One region of the Methylobacillus methanolivorans genome, then DNA from elsewhere that is predicted to be linked to it. Evidence: predicted binding sites of a transcription regulator. Region 1 holds the regulator's gene; the other holds the start of a gene.
What was found. The regulator FliA, encoded in region 1, starts transcription of late flagellar genes. The targets are predictions, from matches to a motif close to CTAAAGTTNNCNNAAANNNTGCCGATANNA.

Region 1 (11,673 bases):
CCCAGCCCTCATCATTTCAGTGGCAGCTGGTGTGGTGGTATCCCGTGTGGCCGATGACCGCGATATCGGCAATCAATTGACGGAACAGCTCTTCGCCAATCCACGCGCCATCTATATCACCGCAGCCATTATTGCGGGCTTGGGATTGATTCCAGGTATGCCACATTTCGCCTTCCTGCTATTGGCAGGCTTACTCGCTGGCGTTGCTTATATGGCCGAGAAAAAACAGCAGACCCAGGAAGCCGAGCCTGAAAAAGCGCCCGCTCCAGTCGCTGACTCTCCTGAAGCTAGCTGGGATGATGTGATGCCTGTTGACGTGATTGGCCTGGAAGTAGGCTATCGCTTGATTCCTCTGGTAGACGTTGCCCAAGGTGGTGACTTGCTTAAGCGCATTAAGGGGTTACGCAAGAAATTTGCTCAGGAAGTTGGCTTCCTGCCACCCCCCATCCACATTCGCGACAACCTGGAACTGCGCCCTGCAGGCTATCGCATCACCTTGAAAGGTGTCGAGATCGGTAGCGGCGAATCTTTCCCAGGACAATATCTGGCGATTGATCCAGGCAATGTGACTGGCCCCTTGAGCGGCACAGCAACCACTGACCCTGCTTTTGGTTTGCCCGCTGTCTGGATTGAAGCTGGAATGCGTGATCAGGCGCAAGCCATGGGGTATACCGTGGTTGATACCAGCACCGTAATCGCTACACACCTCAATCACATGATTACATCCCATGCCGCGGAACTGTTAGGTCGCCAAGAAGTACAACAGTTGCTGGACCACGTGGGCAAGGAGTCTCCCAAACTGGTGGAAGACCTGGTGCCCAAAGCGCTCAGCCTATCCAGCGTACAGAAAGTGTTGCAGAACCTGCTGGTCGAAGGCGTGCATATCCGCGACATGCGCACCATTATCGAAACCCTGTCCGAGCATGGCCCACGCATCCAGGATACCGATGAGCTCACATCTTTAGTCCGCATTCAGCTAGGCCGTGCGATTGTGCAGCAGCTATTCCCTAGTGGTAATGAAGTACCCGTGATGACGCTGGATCACAACCTGGAGCGCTTGCTGATGCAGGCATTACAAGCCAGCGCTAATGGTGGTGCGGCCATTGAGCCTGGCTTGGCAGAAACCCTCTCCACCCAAACTGCCAATGCCGCCAAGCAACAAGAACAAATGGGCCTGGCCCCCGTGCTGCTAGTACCCGGCTCATTACGCACTGCATTATCCAAATTCCTGCGCCGTGCCACCCCGCGCTTGCGCGTGCTCTCGCATGAAGAACTTCCTGACACCAAAACCATACGCGTTACCAGCCTGATTGGAGGCCAAGCATGAACATCAAACGTTACTTCGGAAAAAACTCCCGCGAAGCCTTAAGCATGGTTAAGCAAGAACTGGGAGCCAATGCCGTCATTCTCTCCAACCGTGCCGTTGAAGGTGGTAACGAAATTCTCGCTTTCCGTGAGGAAGATATGGCCACATTGGTAGCGCGCGATAAACCAAAGCCGATAGCCGCAAAACCACAGCCCCAGACACCGGTTGGCGAAGAAACCCTGGTGTCTATGCTGAGCCGCAATCAGCGCATACTGAAAACCGCAGAGCCGCTGAATCATCAGGCATTGCAACAACAGCGTGCCCAGGCGGCCAGCAAACAAACCACACCACAAGCTCAACCGAAGGCTGTGGCTGCACAAGTCGCCAAGCCCGTGGTCAAGAACACTGCCAAACCGGTACGTGAGCAAATTGAGCAAGACAAGCTGAGCCAGCGTGAAATGGCGCAAATGATGCAAGAATTGCGTTCCATGCGTGGTGCCATCGAATCGCAGCTGACTGAGATCACTTGGGCCAATATCCAGCAGCGCGACCCTATTAAATCCAATGTGCTGAGCAAAATGATCTCCGCAGGGTTCAGTGCCGGCCTTTCTCGCCAAATTGCCGAGAAAGTACCTGCAGGCCACAGCGAAGCAGAAGCAAGCAAGTGGCTGCACAATGTGATTAGCAGCAACATTCACACCATCACCGACGAACAGCAAATCCTCGACCAGGGTGGTATTTATGCGCTGGTTGGCCCGACTGGCGTCGGCAAGACCACGACAACTGCCAAGCTGGCAGCACGCTTCGTGATGAAACATGGCGCTGGCAAGCTGGCGCTCATTACCACCGACTCCTATCGTATCGGTGGACACGAGCAATTGCGTATTTACGGCAAGATCCTCGGCGTGATGGTACATGCCGTCAAGGACGAAGCTGATCTGCGCATCGCCCTCAATGAACTCAAGGGCAAGCATACTATCCTGATCGACACCGTTGGCGTGAGTCAGCGTGATCGCATGGTGGCGGAACAAATTGCCATGCTCTCCAAGACAGGCTTGCCGATCAAGAAAATCCTGTGCATGAATGCCACCAGCTCTGGCGAAACCCTGGCTGATGTCATGGATGTCTACAAACGCTGCGGCCTCGATGGTTGCATCCTCACCAAGCTTGACGAGGCAGCGTCCATCGGCAGTGCACTCGACATCATCATGCGTGAGCGCCTCAGGCTTTATTACGTAGCCAACGGTCAGCGCGTCCCTGAAGACATCCATATTGCTAACAACACTTTCCTTGCACACCATGCCTTTAAGATGGCGCGCAAGAAGGCAGAACAATTTCAGTTTCGTGATGCAGAGATGCCATTCCTGATGGCGAATGTCGCCAGTAGCAATGTGACAGGAGACCGAGCATGATCCATGCACATAAAGATCAGGCATCAGGCCTGCGTCGCATGATGGCAGGCCCAAACCCCAGAGTCATCTCCCTGCTTTCAGCCGCCAGCAAAGCAGAACATGCCAGATTGATGACTAACCTCGCAGCGTCATTACATCGACAGGGCAACAAGGTATTGATTGTGGAAGCAACCAGCGCCTCCATGAATGAAGTCAGCCATTATGGCATTAATGGCGACCAAGGCACCCTACTCGAAGCTATCATGCGGCCAGAACTGCACCAACCATTAATAAACAATGACAGTGAGGGTTATTCTGTTGCAAAATTGCTGCCAGGAAATTCCGCCAGCCGTTTTCTGCAAAATGGCAATCTCAAACAACAAATCGAGCGGGTGTTCTCGGCCATGGCAAGCCAACACGACATCATCTTAGTTGATGCTGCGCTCACTATTCATGACACCATGCCACTAGATGTACTGCATCGTGGGGAGATACTGATACACATGACGCGAGATGTTGGCTCCATTACCCAAGCCTACACCCTGATCAAGCAATTGTGCCAACAGGTTGGTCGGCGCTCGTTTGACATCGTGGTCTCACACACAAGCGAATCCCAGGCACGTATTATCTTCAACAATATTGCAGAAGTTGCACGCCGCCACCTGCATATCGAACTCCATTTTGCTGGCCTGATTCCATCCGATGAGCATCTGGGTATCGCGGCAAAGCTGGGCCGCAGCGTCATTGAAGCATTCCCCATGACCAAGGCTTCGGCCGCATTTAAGGCATTAGCGGGCAAAATAGACCATAATCATGGTTTATTGGAAACGTCGCTCGGCTAAGAGGAATCTCAAGTGATGTACACCTTGCATGGAAAAACCAGCCCCAAGGAAGATCTTCTGAAGCAGCATGCAAGCCTGGTCAAGAAAATTGCTTATCAGCTCAAGGCCAAGTTGCCCGCCAGCGTGGATATTGATGACCTGATACAGGCAGGGATGATGGGGCTACTGGATGCCACCAACCGCTATGAAGACAACCATGGTGCACAATTCGAGACGTATGCCGCGCAGCGTATCCGCGGCTCCATGATAGATGAGCTGCGCCGTGCGGATTGGCTACCACGTAGTGTGCGCAAAAACATGCGCGATGTAGAATCAGCCGTGCACCAGTTGGAGCAGAAACTTGGCCGCCCCCCTACCGAGGGAGAAATTGCGCGCGAACTCAATCTTTCCATGGATGACTTCCATGAGATGCTGGATGACTGTAGTGGCCACCAGCTCATCTATTACGAGGATTTCAGCGAACAAGACAGTGGTGACCATTTTCTCGACCGCTATCAATCCGATGACTCTGGAGATCCGTTGAGGGCATTGCTTTCCACCGACTTCCGCGAAGCGCTGATTGATGCTATCGACTCACTGCCGGAACGTGAAAAAATCCTCATGGGTCTCTATTACGAACAAGAAATGAACCTCAAGGAAATCGGTGCCATCATGAGCGTTTCTGAATCCCGGGTTTGCCAATTACACACCCAAGCCGTTGCACGCCTGCGCGCCAACCTGAAAGAGAAGTTGTGGACTGGAGCAGCCTAGGCGGTATCTTACTCGCCCTTGCTGGCATCCTGCTGGGGCAAGCCCTTGAAGGTGGCAAGTTCAGCTCGCTCATCCAGCCAGCTGCATTCATGATTGTGCTGTTCGGCACGATTGGTGCTGTTCTCCTGCAAACACGCCCAGCTTTCTTCATTCAGGGTTTACGCTTGCTCACCTGGGTCATCCGCCCTCCAGAAGACGATAGAGTAAAACTGGCACGCCGCATCAGCACCTGGAGCCAGATTGCGCGCAAAGATGGCATTCTGCTGCTGGAAAACCATATGCACTCCGAACCAGACCTTTTTGTGAAAACCGCACTGCGCTTGGTGATTGATGGCACACCACCTGAGAAGATCCGCGACATTTGCAATGTGGATATCAACCGCTATGAAGTCGCGCAACGCAATGCCGTCAAAATATGGGAAGCAGCTGGCGGCTATGCTCCTACGATTGGCATCCTAGGGGCAGTGCTTGGCCTGATCCATGTCATGGAAAATTTATCTGACCCAAGCAAGTTGGGTAGCGGTATCGCCATTGCTTTTGTCGCCACGATTTACGGCGTAGGCTTTGCCAACCTGTTTTTCCTGCCGGTTGCAAATAAGCTCAAGGCACTTGTGCAACTGGAAACCACACGCCGCGAGATGGTGATTGAAGGAATGGTTGGCATTGCCAACGGTGAGAACCACAAAATTGTCGAAGAACGCTTGAATGCATACTTGCGTTAAACTCAGGGTAACATGGGAAGAAGAAGAAAATTTGAAGAAGAGCCAGATAACCATGACCGATGGCTCGTGTCCTATGCGGATTTCATTACCCTTCTATTTGCCTTCTTCGTGGTGATGTATGGTATTTCATCGGTAAATGACCAGAAATATAAAGAACTCACATCCGCCCTCGGTAGTGCATTCAGCGGTACAGCCGAGCTTAAGTCACCAAGCAACCCCTCTGATATGCAACCGGTAGAAAGTCAAAACCTGCAATCCTCTCCCAGCCACTCACTGATCAATGGCTTGCCTCTCACTCGCCTAGAGCAAGAAAAGTACCGCCAAGAGCAGGAAAATATCAGCGCCATCATTACCAGCCTGAATCAAACTTTGGGCTCACTCACCAGCAGCGGCAAAATCAATATCAGCAAAACCAATCGTGGCGTCAGAATTGATATTGCCGATGGCGTGCTGTTTCAGGCAGGCTCTTCCAGCATCAAGACCGAGGCAAACGCTCCCATTAATGACATTACCCAAGTACTCGCCAATCAGGAATATGCTATCCAGGTAGAAGGTCACACTGACAACCTACCCATCAGCAATGTGCAATTTGCTTCAAACTGGGAGCTTTCCGCTATGCGTGCCACCAGTGTTGTGCGCCGGATGATAGATAACGGCATTGCTGCAGATAGACTCAGCGCAACAGGTTATAGCGATACGCAACCTATTGCCGACAATGAAACCGCTGAAGGCCGCGCAAAAAATCGTCGCGTTTCTATTATGGTGCTATATAGCAAACCGGAAAAACTTCAAAAAACAGAAATTCAGGAATAAAAAAAGCCGGGATAATCCCGGCTTTTTTTATTCCAATTTTTTCACGCTTGAGCGTTATAAAGGCCAGACCCTGAACTGGCTTGACCATTAGGGCCATAAAACTGACCGGAAGCAGGAGGTCGCCCCAAAGTATCCAGCATCTGCTGATTACGGCTGAACTGCTTGTTGATCAAGATACCATTCACACGATTGAGTTCTTTAGCCTGGTCAACAAGGCCCTGGAAATGAGCCCAGGACTCTTGAACCTCAGCTATTTGTACTGCAATCCAAGCTGCAAGACCACGCTCCTCGGCACCAAATCCTAAAGCAGCAACCGCCTGGTACCGTGCCTGGGTATGAGCATTAATATCCTGCAATATCCGGGCTTTTTCATCCAGCAAGCCTTCCATGGCATCCACATCCACCTTGACCAAGCTTGCTTGCTCACGCCTTAAAAGCGTCAATAAGCTATCAGTCAATGCGATTTCACGCTCAAAGCTGGCTGTGGTCATGTCAGGATCACCTTTCTCCCTGCACAGCCTTAACGCTGGACTGTCAGCAGGTCTTTCACTGTGTTGATAAGGCCATCTGCGACCTTTTCAGAGTCAACCCTGAATTGGCCACTGGAAATGGCAGATTTGATCGCGTTCACTTTGTCCGCATCATATACTTGCTCATTCGCTCCGGCGGCTTCGATAGATTGCAATTGCGAAGCCAACGGAGACAAGGTAACACTCTCACCGGCTACGGTAGCCTTGGTCTCGCTTGCACGAGGTGCAGGCCTGTTTTCCGTCTTGTCATTGGTCAGCGCAACCGCTTTCTGAAGTGCGTCATCAATTTTCATGGCAATTCCTTAAGCTAGTTTCATCTACGGCAAAACTACATACCGATATATTGCTCTTATCGGCGGTATTTTTGTTAACTTTAGTAAAAAAGTTTAAAGCGTTCTTGCAGCATCATACCATCTGTACCAAGAACGTCCGATTGATCACCGCGCTTAGAAAATCACCTCGATCAAGCCGCCCTGTCGTGCCAAGCCACTGACGACCTGGCCATTGCCTACCTTTACCTTGACGCGCTGCCCTTCCCCGGCATTACTCAGGGCCGTGCCTTCAGCCGAGACCTTGAATCCATCGCCTATGGTATTGAGTACCACTTTTTGTCCTTGTTGCACCACTGGCAACACCCGTAACATCTCTTGACGCAATACTGTTCCCGCACTTAACGGAACATAAACAGCACGGCCCACTGCCTGGCTAATATCTGTAAACACCCCTGGCGGCAACTTGGCAAGATCACCCTGCCCCTTGATGAGGTCTTGCTCGGTAATAATGTGTCCTTGGGTCAATGGACCAGCAGCAATCAAGTATTCCGCCATCACTTGCACATTTGCCTGCACATACACTGTCCACACCTGTGGTGCATTGCAACGCACTCCAACACTGGTGCGCCCCCAGATACGACTACCTGTAGGTAGCGACATCTGGAGATTGTCACAACCGGCCAGTTTGAGGCGTGAATCAATCGCCATGGCAGATACTGATACCTTGCCAGGCAAGCTTGCACTCTGGCTCAATAGGAACTGCTCAACCTGTTGTCGCAATTGCGTCAAATCCTGGTGACCACCATTTGCAGAGGTAGGCAATACCCACAAGCAGGCAATCAGCAAGGCAATCATACGCCCTGTGATATATACTCTTTTCATTGCATCCCTCCTTCTTGGTTCCAGGCTTGGCACTATCTACCCCTTGAGGGGATAGCCTTTGCCACTTCATCTGAAGGTGCATTCTACTCAGGCATGCAAACACGCAAGCAGGAAATAACAAGGGAAAATCCCTTTTATTCGTACAATGAAATTTGCATCATCAGTCCTAGACTCGCAATCATCTAAAATAACGACAGTCTCCAGCATTTCTTGACTGCCGTTAGCAAGGGAGGTTGTACGATGAACAAGTTGGATGCTGCACTCAATTTTCATGAAACCGCATTGCGCGTGCGTGGGCAACGCCAGGAGCTGCTGGCTGCCAACATTGCCAATGCAGACACGCCTGGCTATAAGGCACGCGACATCAATTTTGCTGATACCTTCAAGCAGGCGCTCGTTGGAGCAGGGGGCGGCCTGAAAGCCGACACTACCAATCCAGCCCATATCTCCGCCACTGCCAGCCATCAGAACGGCGTGCTATTCCGCCCGATTATCCAAGGCAGCGTTGATGGCAATACTGTGGATATGGATGTAGAGCGCACACAGTTCGCGGATAACGCATTACGTTACGAAGCCAGTGCCACCATGATTAGCGGGCAGATCAGAAAACTACTCTCCGCGATACAAGGCCAGTAATCCTGATTTCCAAAGGAGACCTCCATGTCACTTTTTAATGTATTCAATATTTCTGGCTCTGCCATGAGCGCCCAAGGCCAGCGCCTGAACGTCGTCGCTAGCAATCTTGCCAATGCAGACAGTGTAACCAGTTCCAATGGTCAACCTTATCGTGCCAAGCACATTGTATTTTCAGCCGTACCCGTCAACGCCAATGGCTCACAAGGAGTGAAGGTACAGCAAGTAGTAGAAGATCAATCCGTACCGCAATTGAAGTATGACCCGAAACACCCTTTGGCTGATGCTAATGGGTATGTCGCCATGCCCAACGTCAACGTGACGGAGGAAATGGTCAACATGATATCGGCATCGCGCTCATATCAGAACAACGTAGAAACCATGAATGCAGCGAAATCTATGCTGCTCAAGACCCTGACCATCGGTCAGTAACGACCAACTACCCTGAAAGCGAGTAACCACCATGGCAAGCACCTCAGGCATTTCAGATTCATTGCTCACTACCATGAATGGTAGTAGCTCCAGTAGCACAACCAGCAGCATTTCTGAAACGCAAGATCGCTTCATGAAACTGCTGATCACGCAAATGAAGAACCAAGATCCTCTGAATCCAATGGACAATGCAGAAGTCACCAGCCAGATGGCTCAGCTTTCCACGGTCACAGGAATTGAGCGTATGAATGCATCGCTCTCTGCCTTTATCAGCAGCATGCAGGCAACTCAGGCTTTGCAGGCATCCAGCCTGATTGGCAATACCGTTTTGGTAGAAGGCAGCAGCACTTACCTCGCAGCAACTGAGACCGAAGGTGAGTCAGCTGCTTATTTTGCGGTTGAGCTACCGGTAGGCGCCGATAACCTTAAGGTCAACATCAAGGACAGCTCAGGCAAGGTCGTGAAAACAATGACTGTCACCAATCAGCAGGCTGGTATCTCGCAATTGGGCTGGAACGGATATGGTGACGATGGCAGCAAGCTGGCAGATGGTCGCTATACCATCGAAGCCACAGCCACCACTGCCAACACCACTGTTGCAGCAAACACCCTGAGTTATGAACAAGTGATGAGCGTCTCTACAGGTTCTGATGGAGTCAAGCTGAACCTGAGCAACCTTGCATCAATTACTACCGACAAGATTAAACAAATTTATTAACAACAACCCAGGTAACTTCACCAGGAGAACAACATGGCTTTCCAACAGGGTTTAAGCGGATTAAATGCTGCGTCTAAGAGTATTGAAGTGATTGGCAACAACGTTGCCAATGCCAGTACCGTGGGCTTCAAACAATCACGGACCGAATTTGCTGATGTTTATGCAAACTCCTTAGGAGGAGGTAATGCTTCCAAGATCGGCATTGGCACTAAGATAGCCGCTGTCACACAGCAATTTACACAAGGCAATATCTCAAACTCGCAAAACCCACTGGATGTTGCCATTAATGGCAACGGTTTTTTCCGCATGAGCGATAACGGTACCATCAGTTATAGCCGCAATGGACAGTTCCAGTTGAGTAAAGACGGATATATCCAGAATGCATCCGGCCAGCGCCTCACGGGATATTCCGTTGTCAACGGCGTTGTACAGACAGGTGCCCTGAGTGAACTACGCATTGATGCAGCGGATCTTGCCCCTCAAGCAACCACATCCATCACCGGGCCATTGAACCTAGATTCCCGCGCTGACATTCTAGACCCAGCTAACTTCAACATTAACGACCCCAGTACTTACAGCCACTCTACCCCGATTGAGGTTTTTGATTCGCTAGGCAACTCACATGCCGTGCAACTTTATTACTTGAAGACAGGGGTGGATACATCTGCCTCTCCTGCAACAACAACCTGGTCCATTATGGCAAGTGCAGACGGGGCTCAAACACCTGCTGGCTCACCTCCTACAGCTGTTGGGACGATGGTATTCACTGGCTCTGGCCTTAACCCCACCATTACGCCAACAACCCCCAGCATTAGCATACCGATTGGTACAGGTGGCTTGACTCCAATGTCAGTCACATTGAACTTGGCAGGTAGCACTCAATTCGCCAACTCATTCAACGAAAGTGATTTGGGGCAGGATGGCTATGGCGCAGGTCGCCTTTCCAGCTTTAGCGTAGGCTCCGATGGTTCTATCCTGGGACGTTATTCCAATGGCCAGAGCGCTGTGCTGGGCCAAGTAGCACTGGTGAACTTCCGCAACCTCAACGGCCTGCAACCATTGGGGGACAACCTATGGGCTGAAACCTCTGAATCAGGCCCCCCCATGGTTGGTACCGCCAACTCTGGCGGTTTGGGAGTTTTGCAATCCTATCGTCTGGAAGATTCCAACGTCGACCTGACGGCTGAGTTGGTCAATATGATCACAGCGCAACGGGTATACCAAGCCAATGCGCAAACCATCAAGACCGAAGACCAGATTATGCAAACCTTGGTCAACCTGCGTTAATTGAACTAAGCGCCTAAGCCATCAGCAATAGAAAGGAATCGCCATGGACCGTTTGATCTATACCGCCATGACCGGCCTGAAGCACATCATGGAGCAGCAGTCGACTACGGCCAATAACCTGGCCAACTCGACAACTACTGGCTTCCGGGCCCAGATAGACAGCTTCCGCGCCGTACCTGTCTTGAGCGATGGCTTACCCACTCGTGCTTTCGTGGTTGATGCCACGGTCGGCACCAATTTCAATAGTGGCGTTATCCAAACAACGGGGCGCGAGTTGGATGTTGCCATCCGTGATCGCGGCTGGTTTGCCGTGCAACGGGCCGATGGCACCGAAGCCTATACCCGTAATGGCAACTTCAAGCTGAATGAAAACGGCGTTCTGCAAACCCAAGACGGTCTCACTGTCGTAGGTGATGGCGGCCCACTCACCATTCCACCAGAAGGCAAGGTCGCCTTTGCCAACGATGGCACCGTCTCCGCCGTGGCTACCAATGTGGTGCCCTTGTTTACCAGCATGATTGGACGCTTGAAGTTGGTCAACCCGAATGATGGCGACTTGGTACGTGGTGCCGATGGATTGTTCGAGCCAAAGAATGGCCAGCCGCTGGCTGCAGATGCTGCTGTCAGCGTGGTAAGTGGCGCACTGGAGGGTAGCAACGTGAACGTGGTGGAAGAAATGGTCAACATGATTTCCCAGGCACGCCAGTTTGACCTGCAAACCAAGCTGATCCAGAACGCCGAGAATAACGCCACAAAAGCCGGTCAGATCTTCAGTTTAAGTTAAGCACCTCTGGAGTAGCATAGTCCTTAATTTCCAGAATACCGGCAGCTCAGGCCGCCATTGCAAAGGAGCAGACCATGATACGTTCGCTATGGATCGCCAAAACTGGCCTTGATGCCCAACAAACACAGATGGACGTCATTGCCAATAACTTGGCCAACGTCAGTACCAATGGCTTCAAGAAAACCCGTGCCGTATTCGAGGACCTGCTCTACCAAAACATCCGCCAGCCCGGTGCACAATCTTCCCAGCAAACCCAGTTGCCTTCTGGCTTGCAACTAGGTACTGGTGTGCGCCCCGTAGCTACCGAGCGT
Region 2 (11,673 bases), 1.0 Mb from region 1:
CCCAGCGCCTGGTATCTGCTGCTGGAGGTAAAGACACGGTTTATCGCGTGGGTGGCGATGAGTTTGCCATGATCCTTGACCAGCCGGCAGATGTTGAGAATGTTGATGCTGTTGCCAACCGGTTTATCCGTACATTGGCGCAACCTATCATACTGAATGACCGGAATTTCTATATCGGTGTCAGTATTGGCGCCAGTCTCTACCCATATGATGGAGAAGATGCTGCCCATTTGCTACGCGATGCTGATGCTGCGATGTACTACGCCAAGAGCCGCGGCAAGAATAATTTCCAGATGTTCTCGGCAGAAATGCATCACAAAAGCTCAACACGCTTGATTCTCGAAACAGAAATGCGCGTTGCTTTGGAAGAGAGGCAATTCGAGCTTTACTATCAACCACAGTATAGCTTGCCAGATCAAACACTAGTGGGTGTAGAGGCTTTGATACGCTGGCATCATCCTCAGCGCGGCATGTTGCATCCTAGCAGCTTTATTCCTGTGGCCGAGGAAACTGGTCTAATTGTGCGTATTGGCGAATGGGCGCTGGAAGAAGCTTGCAAGCAGGCAATGGAGTGGAAGAGCCTGGGAGCTACTCTACGCATGAGTGTCAACCTTTCTGGTCGCCAGTTTCGTCAGGAGTCTCTGGTGAATACAGTCACCAAGATTATTGAGCAAACTGGCATGGACAGTAGTCTGCTTGAGTTGGAAATTACTGAAACGGTACTCATGGAAGATGCGGAGACGACGATTACTCGCTTGGCAGACTTAAAATCCATGGGCGTGCACCTGGCGATCGACGACTTTGGTACGGGTTATTCTTCCATGGCGTATCTTAAGCGCTTTCCAGTCAGCCGACTCAAGATTGATCGTAGCTTTATCCGCGATATTCCACGTGATGCCGATGATGTGGCGATTACCACTGCCACCATCCAGATGGCGCATAGCTTGAAGCTTGAGGTGGTTGCAGAAGGGGTGGAAACCAAGGCGCAGTTGCAGTTCCTGCTTGAGCAGGGTAGCGACATGGTGCAAGGCTATTTGTTCAGTCATCCAGTGGATGCACAACATATGACTGAAATGGTATTGACGGGAAAATGCAAGGTGTAAATTGTGTGTTTATCCTTATGTATTATGGGATTTTTTCCCGATTTTTGTTTGTTCAGCTATAATTGCCACCATTCATCACTATAATGGAGATCAATAATGACAAAAATCGTAGTTGGTATCAGTACATTGGCTTTAGTCTTATCCAGTGGTTTTGCATTGGCAGACCATCATTTCCCCAAGGGTAAGGTAAGCTTGGAAACTTGTTTGCAAGCTGCGCTTAAAGCTAAATCTGGCAATGTAGTTAAGGTTGAATACAAGCTGGAAGGTAAGACTCCCATGTACGAATTTGACATTGAGACGAGTGATGGCAATGCTTGGGATGTAGAATGTGATGCAAACACTGGTAAGGTAGTGGAAGTAGAGCAAGAAGTTGATTCTGCCGATCATCCATTATTCAAGGCCAAACAAAAGGTGAGCGAGGCAGATGCACGTAAGACAGCATTGGCCGCTTATCCCGGTGAAATTGTAGAAGTAGAATATGAAATCGAACCAGATGGCGCAGCATCCTATGAGTTTGATATCAAGACCAAAGATGGCAAGGAATTCAAGGTTGAAGTGGATGCTACCACTGGCAAAATCGTAGAAGCTAACCAAGAGTTCTACCAGATTGGCAAAGAATAATCAGTTTAGGTTTTGACTGGACGGACAGTCGACAACGCTCCTTCGGGGGCGTTTTTTTTGTCCATTGATTATGTTGTCCTATCCAAGGGTATACCTTTATTTATTGTCTATGTTGCCGTTAATAAAGTGTATTGATTGTTATGAATTGGAACCGTGTCTATGGATGTAACTGCTATTGCCAGCGTTGCCACTGATCTTGCAGCCACGCGCTTGCAGCAGGAGGTGAGTACGACTGTATTGAAAAAAACGATGGATATTAGTTCAGCCAATGCTCTGGCTTTGTTGCAAGCCTTACCATCTCCGCCGGCTGCCAGCTTGCCTGAACATTTGGGGCAAAATATTAATACGACAGCCTAGGAAGATAGCGTGATTGGTATCGCTAGGTAGATAAAATAAAGCCCCGTAAATACGGGGCTTTATTTTTGAATAAAAAAAACAGACCTTCTCGGGGAGGATAAAGGCCTGCTATGAGGAGCTTGGAGACTCAATGCATGCTATGCACTAACTAACCGTCCACTCTTGAGTCTGACATTGTCTCCTACAGAGTAGCGCGGTGTACTGTATTGTGTAATGGTGTGAAGCAGACCATTACCCATCTTGATCTTGATCAGATAAGTTGCCTCAGAAGTTTTTTCACTGACTTGATAATTCTTCATTTTGTTTTCAAAAGAGCGGATCGATACCACGATGCCACAATCTGAGCATGCGCCAAGACTCGCGCCATTCTCACGGGGGGAGCGGTCTTTTGCCTGATTAAGCGTATTGCTAATCACCATTGCTGCATTTGGGTCAGTAATCAACTCCTGTGCAAGGTCAGGACGATATGTGTGAGCGACTGGAATAAGCCCGGTGATGGCAGCGCTACCAACTAGGCTGAATATGGTCAAAGCCGTTGCAGCGACGAGGACCATTGGATGTGTTTTTTTAATATTGGATTGCATATCTTCGTACATCTCCGACTTGGTTTTACTTGGTGTTTGCAGCCGAAATATTTGATTAATATATAGCGAAGAGTGTGCCAACTTTAATTAATTATTTTAAATCAATGAGATATGGTTATTTTTAAGACATTGTTAATCATGCAATCTGTCTCAAAAGTGAGACAGATTGCATGATTTTTTATTAACGTATTGAATTTTAATGGAAAAATACGTCTCCGAAGAGAGACGTTAGTTTGTGGTGTTGTCGTGCTTGAACAACGCAGGCGTCAATTGATGACGTTGCAATAGCTTATAGAACTCTGTGCGATTACGTTGCGCCAGCCGGGCGGCTTGTGTGACGCCGCCATTAGTGGCCTTGAGTAATTTCACCAGATAGTCACGCTCAAAGTTTTTGCGTGCCACCTCAAATGGCACGATCCCGCCAATATCCTCTTGCAAGGCTTTTTGTACCAATGTGGCTGGAATCAGTGGCGTGGTACAGAGTACGACGGTCTGCTCAACGATATTCTGCAACTGACGCACATTGCCTGGCCATGGGGCGGCAATGAGCAGTTCAAGTGCCTCGGGAGCAAAGCCATTGAGTTTCTTGCGATATTTGGTGGTCAGCTCATTGAGGAAATTATTAGCCAACAGCGAGATATCTTCGCGACGTGCCGCCAAGGCAGGAATTTCAAGGCCGACCACATTGATGCGATAGTAGAGATCCTCCCGGAAACGACCGGATTTCATTTCTTCTGCAAGATTACGGTGGGTGGCAGAAATGACCCTTACATCAATGTGAATACTTGTACTTGACCCTACAGGGCGAATCGCACGCTCTTGTAATGCGCGCAGTAACTTGACCTGTAAGGGTAAGGGCATGTCGCCGATTTCATCCAGAAACAGGGTGCCGCCATCAGCCGTTTGAAAGAGGCCTTTATGATCACGCAATGCGCCTGTGAAAGCGCCTTTGCTATGACCAAATAATTCGGATTCCAGCAAAGCCTCGGGAATAGCGCCGCAGTTGATGGCAACAAAAGGTTTATCCCGGCGAGGGCTGGCTTGGTGAATGGCACGGGCAAGCAGTTCCTTACCAGTACCACTTTCACCTTGGATAAATACGCTGGCATCAGAAATTGCCATGAGTTTGGCTTGCCCAAGCAGGTTTTCCATCTGCGGGCTACGGGTGACGATGCTCTTACGCCACTCGTTGTCTCCATCTTCGGCATGGTTCTGTAATGCCCCTGTGCCAACACGTAATGCAGCCTCTACTTGCTGGAGCAATGATTTGCTGTCAAATGGCTTGGTTAGAAAGCCAAAAACACCGCGTTGGGTTGCGTCGACTGCTTCAGGAATGGAACCATGGGCGGTCACCATGATGACGGGAAGAGATGGGTCGGACTTATGGATGACATCGAACAGAGCCAAGCCATCCATGCCAGGCATGCGCAAATCCGTAATGACCAGGCTAGGGCGGCTGATGGCAATTTGCGACAGTGCCTCTTCTGCATTGGTTGCAGTCACGACCTGGTAACCAGCTGCCTTGAGCCGCATGCCCATCAGCTTGAGGATGTCTGGGTCATCATCAACAGTTAGTATTTTCTTTACTACTTCAGTCATTTACTCCCACTCCGGTTAGGATCTTTCAGCGATTTCTGCATCATGGTCCTTTCAATTTTTTTGAGATCATCCAGCTTTTGCTGCAAACCATTGGCTTTTTGCTGGTTTTCTTCTGCACGGCGCAGTTCTTCACGTAAGCGTTGGTTGAGCTTGGTTGTTTCCGCTGCATTGTCACGGAGGATGGACACGATAGCGCTTTCTTCCTTGCTCAGCTGTTTTTCACGCGCCAACTCATCAAGCAAAGGTTGTGCCTTGAGCGGGTCTCGTAACTTGCTGCCAGGGACCGAATAGATAATGGCTACCCGGGTTTTTTGTTGTAAGTCATTATTGTTATTGCTGGTTTTTTGCAAGGCTGCCGCTAATTCCTTTTTTTGCAGCTCTAACGATAATTCAGAAAAGTTGCTGATGAATTCCAGCAGGTTGGGCTCAGTGTGGTGTTCCTTATGGCTATTCACCTGTGAGACTGCAGTGGGCGATGAGGTTTTCTCAAGAGTGCCCGTTGATTGTGGCTGGTGGGCACATGCGTTTAGCAGGGTGCCTGCGATGGCAAGGGAAATTAAGTGTTTGGAATTCATGCAGTGACAGCTTTCAAGGGGAGGGAAACGCGGAAGTGTGCTCCGTGTTCCGAGGGCAATAAAATGATTTCGCCACCATGGGCATCTACGTATTCCTTGGCGATGGAAAGTCCCAGGCCGCTACCACTGACCAGGCTTTCATACACACTATCACCACGGTAGAAAGGATCGAATAACTTGGCTTTATCCGCTGACATGACACCAGGGCCGCCATCATGTACTTCGATGATGGCATGATCAGCTTGGTGCGTAATACTGATACGGATGTTGCTGGATGGCGAAGTATATTTGATGGCATTCGACACTAGGTTATCGAATACAGAATGGATTTTTTCGTGATCCCCCATAATCTCGGTGGGGAAAAAATCACGTTGGATGCCAATATTCTTGTTGCTGATGGTCAGTGAATAATCAGCCAAGATATCTTCTGCAAGCTTGGTCAGTGCGATGGGCTCTAGTTTTAACTGAGGTGCATGAAATTGCACGGCAGTATAGTTCAGTAGGTTTTCTATCATTTTTTGCAGGCGCAAACTGCTTTCACGCAGTATGCCGGCAATCTCGCGCTGTTGTGGTGTGAGAGTGCCCCCCACTTCGTCACCAAGCAACTCGCTACCTTCACGAATGGCCGTGAGTGGGGTTTTGAGCTCATGAGATACATTGCGCAGAAAGCGTTGTTTTTGCTGATCCAGCTCATTCAATTGTGCACGTAGCCAATCCAGGCGCTCGCCTAGGTTACGCAGGTCCCCTGGGCCGTCAATACTGATAGGCTCGGTATAGTCTCCCTCACCAAGCTTGCGAATAGCCGCATCCATACGCCTGATTGGCTGTGCTACCAGGAAGGTGATCATTAAGGCGACCAACAAGGCAACCGGAATGAGCGTGAGGGTTTGCCAGAGCATGATCTGCTGCGTGCGTTCGGCAGTCTCTGCGAGAATGGCGGATTCACGGTCAATCTGGCGATTGTTTTCGTCCAAGATATTCTGGGCCTTGGCGGTCAGGTCGGCAAAGCGATCCACGGTTTCTTCAATCAGAGGAGCAGGATTAGCCGGATGAACAACGCTCTGAAAGAGAGATAGTTCTTCACTGGAGAGCTGGATCAACGCATGTTTCTGCCTATTGGTCATCGGCAGTTGATCAAGGTCTTGCCATGCGTCTACAAATTTCTCGTGGGCTTTCTCGTAATTTTCCAGCAAGAGTGCATCTTCTAGGACGAAATATTGCCTGGCACTACGCTCCATAAAGGTGATCTGCTCCACGAGCGCGCGGCTGGCACGGGTAGCCTGCACGGCTTGGGTCACTGTATCGCGGCTTTGGGTTGCCAGACGGTCAAGGTAAAGGGCTGCATTACCAAAAGCAAACAACAGTGGCAGCATGGCTAGGGCAAAGCCAATGAGTAGTAGCTTGAGAAAGGATTTTGGGTAGGCAATCTGCAAAACTTGGGTTCCGTTTCTTTCGTTAGCGATGCTTGAATGATGAGGTAAACCATGGCATTCGGCCCTCATCTTAAACTATCTCATTTATGAGGGGCAGACGGTGCTTGTCCTACAAGGCTCCGAGAGATAACTCCAAGTATAATAGAGCCATGGCTAAACTCTCTCTTATCGTGGCCGTGGCACAGAATCGTGTCATTGGCTTCAACAATACCTTGCCCTGGCATTTGCCGGAGGATCTCAAACGCTTTCGTGCCCTGACAACAGGGCACCATATCATCATGGGGCGCAAGACTTATGAGTCCTTGAATCGCTTATTGCCAGACCGCACTACCGTCATCGTGACGCGTAATCAGGCCTATGAAGTGCCAGGCGCATTGATCGCCAACAGCCTGGAGCAGGCAATCGCCTTGGCAGCCAATGATAACGAAGCCTTCCTGATTGGTGGCGCGGAACTGTATCAAGTTGGCTTGAAGCTGGCCGATCGCCTGTATATCACTGAGATTGAGGCAGAGTTTACAGGTGATGCCTTTTTGCCCGAGTTCGATTTGCAGGATTGGCAAGAGGTATCACGAGAGGAGTCAATCAGTGCGAAAGGCTTGCCGTTTCGCTATGTAACCTACGAACGCAGGAAATAAATAGCCTGATCATCAAGCTCATCCTGAAGTTACCGGGGAGGCCGGCAACTTCAGTGAGTCACATTTAATTGGCGACGCAATCTACATAGTAGTGGGCCTTGCCATCGACCACTTCCTTCACCAAGCCGTGTACATCTGTCTCGAATCCTGGGAAGCGCTCGTTGAACTCACGGGCAAAACGCAGGTAGTTGATGATGACCTTGTTAAAGCGCTCGCCTGGAATCAGTAGTGGAATACCTGGTGGGTAAGGGGTCAACAAGACAGCGGTGATACGGCCTTCCAGTTCATCGATCAGTACGCGGTCGATCTTGCGGTGCGCCACCTTGGCAAAAGCATCGGTAGGCTTCATGGCCGGAATCATGTTGGACAAATACATTTCGGTGGTCAGTCTTGCCACGTCATTGGCTTTATATATTTCATGAATCTGGGTGCATAAATCCCGCAGGCCAATCCGTTCGTAGCGCGGATGCTTGGCGATAAACTCTGGCAAAACCTTCCATAGTGGCTGGTTTTTGTCGTAATCGTCCTTAAACTGCTGCAAGGCCGTCACCATGGTATTCCAGCGGCCTTTGGTGATGCCGATGGTAAACATGATGAAGAAGGAGTAGAGGCCGGTTTTCTCCACGATAACGCCATGTTCGGCCAAGTACTTGGTCACGATCGCGGCAGGGATGCCGATGTCGTCGGAGAATGCACCATCTACATCCAATCCTGGCGTGATGATGGTCGCCTTGATCGGGTCGAGCATATTGAAGCCTTCGGCCAGATTGCCAAACCCGTGCCAGCGTTCGCCAGCCTTCAGCATCCAGGATTCGCGCTCTTCAATCCCTTCTTCGGAAAGGTCATCTGGTCCCCAGACCTTGAACCACCAGTCTGCGCCCCATTCCTCATCTACCTTGCGCATGGCACGGCGGAAGTCCAGGGCTTCCATGATGGATTCTTCCACCAGGGCAGTACCACCGGGCGCTTCCATCATGGCAGCCGCAACATCACAGCTGGCGATAATGGAGTATTGCGGGCTGGTTGAAGTGTGCATCAGATAAGCCTCGTTGAAGAGGTCTCTATCCAGTTGAATATCCTGCGCGTCTTGCACCAATATCTGCGAAGCCTGGCTCAGGCCAGCGAGCAATTTGTGCGTGGATTGGGTAGAGAACACCATGGATTCCTTGCAACGCGGACGATCTGCGCCGATGGCATGGTAATCGCCATAGAAGTCGTGGAAGGTGGCATGTGGCAGCCAGGCCTCGTCGAAATGCAGGGTATCAATCTTGCCATCCAGCATTTCCTTAATTTCCTCGACGTTGTATAGCACGCCATCATAGGTAGATTGCGTGATGGTCAGCACACGTGGCTTGACCGTTTTGTCGCCGATGAATGGGTTGGCTTCCAGTTTTTTCTGGATGTTTTCCCAGGAGAATTCTGCCTTGGGAATAGGCCCAATAATGCCGAAATGATTGCGCGTCGGCATGAGGAAGATGGGAATCGCGCCAGTCATGATGATGGAGTGCAACACCGACTTGTGGCAGTTACGGTCAACAATGACGACGTCGCCTGGAGCAACGGTGGAGTTCCACACGATCTTGTTGGAAGTGGAAGTGCCATTGGTGACGAAGTAAAGATGGTCGCAATTGAAAATGCGCGCGGCATTACGTTCCGAAGCGGCTACCGGGCCGGTGTGGTCCAGCAGTTGGCCCAGTTCGTCCACTGCATTGCAGACGTCCGCGCGCAGCATGTTCTCGCCGAAAAACTGGTGGAACATCTGGCCGACTGGCGACTTCAGGAAGGCGACACCGCCTGAGTGTCCAGGGCAATGCCAGGAATAAGAGCCATCTGCTGCATAATGGGTCAACGCGCGGAAAAAAGGTGGTGGGAGGCTATCCAGGTAGGTACGCGCTTCACGCACGATATAGCGTGCGACAAACTCCGGCGTATCCTCAAACATATGGATGAAGCCATTCAATTCGCGCAGAATCTCATTGGGAATATGGCGCGATGTGCGGGTTTCACCGTGCAGGAAGATGGGAATTTCTTCGTTGCGGAAGCGGATTTCGTCAACAAAATTACGCAGGTTCTCCAGCGCATGAGGAGACTCCTCAACGAATTCCTCATCATCAATCGACAGGATAAAAGCAGAAGCACGGCTTTGCTGCTGGGCAAACGAAGTGAGGTCGCCATAGCTGGTCACGCCCAATACTTCAAAGCCTTCGTCCTCAATAGCTTTGGCGAGCACGCGAATGCCCAGGCCTGAAGAGTTTTCTGAGCGGAAATCTTCGTCAATGATGACGACTGGAAAGCGAAATTTCATGAGGCCTCCTGAAGGCAGCCTAGGGGGTAATTAAAAAAGCGGAATATAACACACTCAATTGCGCTGGATATGACAAAGGCGCGACTGAGTGTATTGGCGTAAATCAGATCTTGGGTAACGTGACGCCTACTTGGCCTTGGTACTTACCACCTCTATCTTTATAAGAGGTCTCGCATTCTTCGTCTGATTCCAAGAACAATACTTGAGCACATCCTTCACCGGCATAAATCTTGGCTGGCAGCGGGGTGGTGTTACTGAACTCCAGTGTCACATAACCTTCCCATTCTGGCTCGAACGGAGTGACGTTGACGATGATGCCACATCGCGCGTAGGTGGACTTACCCAAGCACACCGTCAGTACGCTGCGGGGAATACGGAAATATTCGACCGTGCGTGCCAGTGCAAAGGAGTTTGGCGGAATGATGCAGAAATCATTCTTGAATTCGACAAAGGAATTGGGATCGAAATTCTTAGGGTCGACGATGGTGCTGTTGATGTTGGTGAATACCTTAAACTCATCAGCGCAACGAATATCGTAGCCATAGCTCGAGGTGCCATAGGAGACGATTTTTTCGCCGTTTACTTCACGGATCAGGTTAGGCTCGAATGGCTCTATCATGCCGTGTTGCTCTGCCATGCGGCGTATCCACTTGTCGGATTTTATGCTCATTGCAATCTCTTTCGCTGGAAAGACAAAAAGCGGAGTGTTAGCACTCCGCTTTGTTTCGTCATCAGAATGAATTACTGTTGGTCGCCGCCGAGGGCAATGCTGTAGCGCCAGAACTGATCTTCATGCTCGAAAATCACCTTGGAAGCTTCAGGGTCGCTGCTGCCAGCAGGATATTGGTGCACAGGCTGGCGATCCTTGGCCCAGGCCTCAATCACTGGATCAACCAGGCGCCATTGTGCCTCTACTTCACTGATGTGCAGGTAGAGCGAGTTGTCACCTTCCATCAGGTTGAGCAGCAAGGCCTCGTAGGCATCAATGGTTTCGTCGCCTTCCTGGCGATTTGCACCATCAAGCTCAATGGTGCGGGTGGCAATATCCAGACCAGGAATCTTGGACTGGATTTCCAGCTTGATGCATTCACGTGGTTGGATGCCGATGATGAGCCAGTTTTGATCTTGGCCTTTACCCAGTTGCAGCGGGGCTTTCTTGAAGCGGATGGAGATGCGCGTATCAGCTTCGTGCAAGCGCTTGGCGGTGCGGATGTAAAAGGGCACGCCTTTCCAGCGCGGATTGTCGATAAATAGCTTGAGGGCAGCATAGGTTTCTACCACGCTGCTGCTATCGCCGAGTTCTTCCAGATAGCCAGGGACTTTTTCGCCCTTTACTTCGCCAGGGGAATATTGTGCACGGAACGCATTCTTTTCCAGTTCGCTGACCGGGATAGGGCGAATAGCTTCCAGAACCTTGATCTTCTCGGCGCGGATGTCGTCCGGGCTCAAGGAAGCTGGTTGTTCCATGGCGGTCAGGGCCAGGGTCTGCAGCACATGACTCTGGATCATGTCACGCAGCGCACCAGTGGCGTCATAGAACTGGGTACGCTCACCCACGCCAAGCTGCTCGGTGTTGGTGATCTGTACGTGGTCGATGTAATCCTTGTTCCACAATGGTTCGAGGATGGTATTGGCAAAGCGTTGCAGCATGATGTTCTGCAATGCAGATTTGCCAAGGTAGTGATCGATACGGTAGATCTGGCTTTCCTTGAGGTGCTTGGTGATCGAGGATTGCAGCTCTTGCGCAGTCTTCAAATCAGTGCCAAATGGCTTTTCCACCACAACACGGCGCCAGTACTTGTCTTCCTGGGTCAGGCCGACGCCAGCCAATTGCTCAACGATGGTGGCGAAGTCGGAAGGGCGCACGGAAAGGAAGTAGGCCAGGTTTTGTGGGAACACAGCTTCGTTCGACAAGGTTTCCTTCAGGCGGGTGAAGGAGGTTGCATCATCCGGTGGATTGGCATGGTAATGATGGCGCTCGATAAAACGCTCGAACACTGCCTGGTCATAGCCATTTTTGAACTTGGCATCCAGCATGCCCTTGATGTCGGCAAGCCATGCCTCGCGCGACACCTGGCTGCGGCCAACGGAAAGGATGGCCATCTTCTCGGGCAAGCGACCTGCTTGGTCAAGACGGAACAGGCCAGGCATGAGCTTGATGCGGGAGAGGTTGCCGCTCGCACCAAACAGAACGAGGGTACAGGGGTCTATGACTTTCATTCAGTGTTCTCTAATCAGGTTGGTCATGGAGGCCATGCAGTGCTGCATGGCCTTTAGTTTTATTACTTGGTCTTGACGGCGTGGCCACCGAAGGCATTGCGCATCAGCGACAGCAATTTGTAGCTATAACCCTTGGAATCCTGGCTTCTGAAGCGTGCTTGCAATGCCACGGTTAGCACAGGTGCTGCTACACCTTGATCCACGGCTTCAACCACGGTCCAACGACCTTCGCCGGAGTCAG

Region 2: the regulator FliA is predicted to act here: its motif matches at 1,819-1,848, upstream of LG202_RS02415 (YjfB family protein).

The regions. Positions count from the first base shown of each region.
Region 1 is NZ_BAAILT010000002.1:1,247,054-1,258,726, forward strand. Features, by position in the region: gene flhA (flagellar biosynthesis protein FlhA) at 1-1,327, shown strand, start outside; gene flhF (flagellar biosynthesis protein FlhF) at 1,324-2,718, shown strand; gene LG202_RS07185 (MinD/ParA family ATP-binding protein) at 2,715-3,539, shown strand; gene LG202_RS07190 (RNA polymerase sigma factor FliA) at 3,555-4,289, shown strand; gene LG202_RS07195 (flagellar motor protein) at 4,271-5,011, shown strand; gene motD (flagellar motor protein MotD) at 5,024-5,824, shown strand; gene LG202_RS07205 (flagella synthesis protein FlgN) at 5,866-6,315, opposite strand; gene flgM (flagellar biosynthesis anti-sigma factor FlgM) at 6,345-6,647, opposite strand; gene flgA (flagellar basal body P-ring formation chaperone FlgA) at 6,801-7,508, opposite strand; gene flgB (flagellar basal body rod protein FlgB) at 7,749-8,144, shown strand; gene flgC (flagellar basal body rod protein FlgC) at 8,169-8,573, shown strand; gene LG202_RS07230 (flagellar hook assembly protein FlgD) at 8,605-9,291, shown strand; gene flgE (flagellar hook protein FlgE) at 9,325-10,578, shown strand; gene flgF (flagellar basal-body rod protein FlgF) at 10,622-11,362, shown strand; gene flgG (flagellar basal-body rod protein FlgG) at 11,437-11,673, shown strand, end outside.
Region 2 is NZ_BAAILT010000002.1:232,503-244,175, forward strand. Features, by position in the region: gene LG202_RS02405 (putative bifunctional diguanylate cyclase/phosphodiesterase) at 1-1,103, shown strand, start outside; gene LG202_RS02410 (PepSY domain-containing protein) at 1,200-1,724, shown strand; gene LG202_RS02415 (YjfB family protein) at 1,884-2,081, shown strand; gene LG202_RS02420 (hypothetical protein) at 2,219-2,665, opposite strand; gene LG202_RS02425 (sigma 54-interacting transcriptional regulator) at 2,894-4,264, opposite strand; gene LG202_RS02430 (hypothetical protein) at 4,261-4,839, opposite strand; gene LG202_RS02435 (HAMP domain-containing sensor histidine kinase) at 4,836-6,272, opposite strand; gene LG202_RS02440 (dihydrofolate reductase) at 6,422-6,907, shown strand; gene LG202_RS02445 (arginine/lysine/ornithine decarboxylase) at 6,972-9,212, opposite strand; gene dcd (dCTP deaminase) at 9,316-9,882, opposite strand; gene zwf (glucose-6-phosphate dehydrogenase) at 9,954-11,432, opposite strand; gene gnd (phosphogluconate dehydrogenase (NAD(+)-dependent, decarboxylating)) at 11,495-11,673, opposite strand, start outside.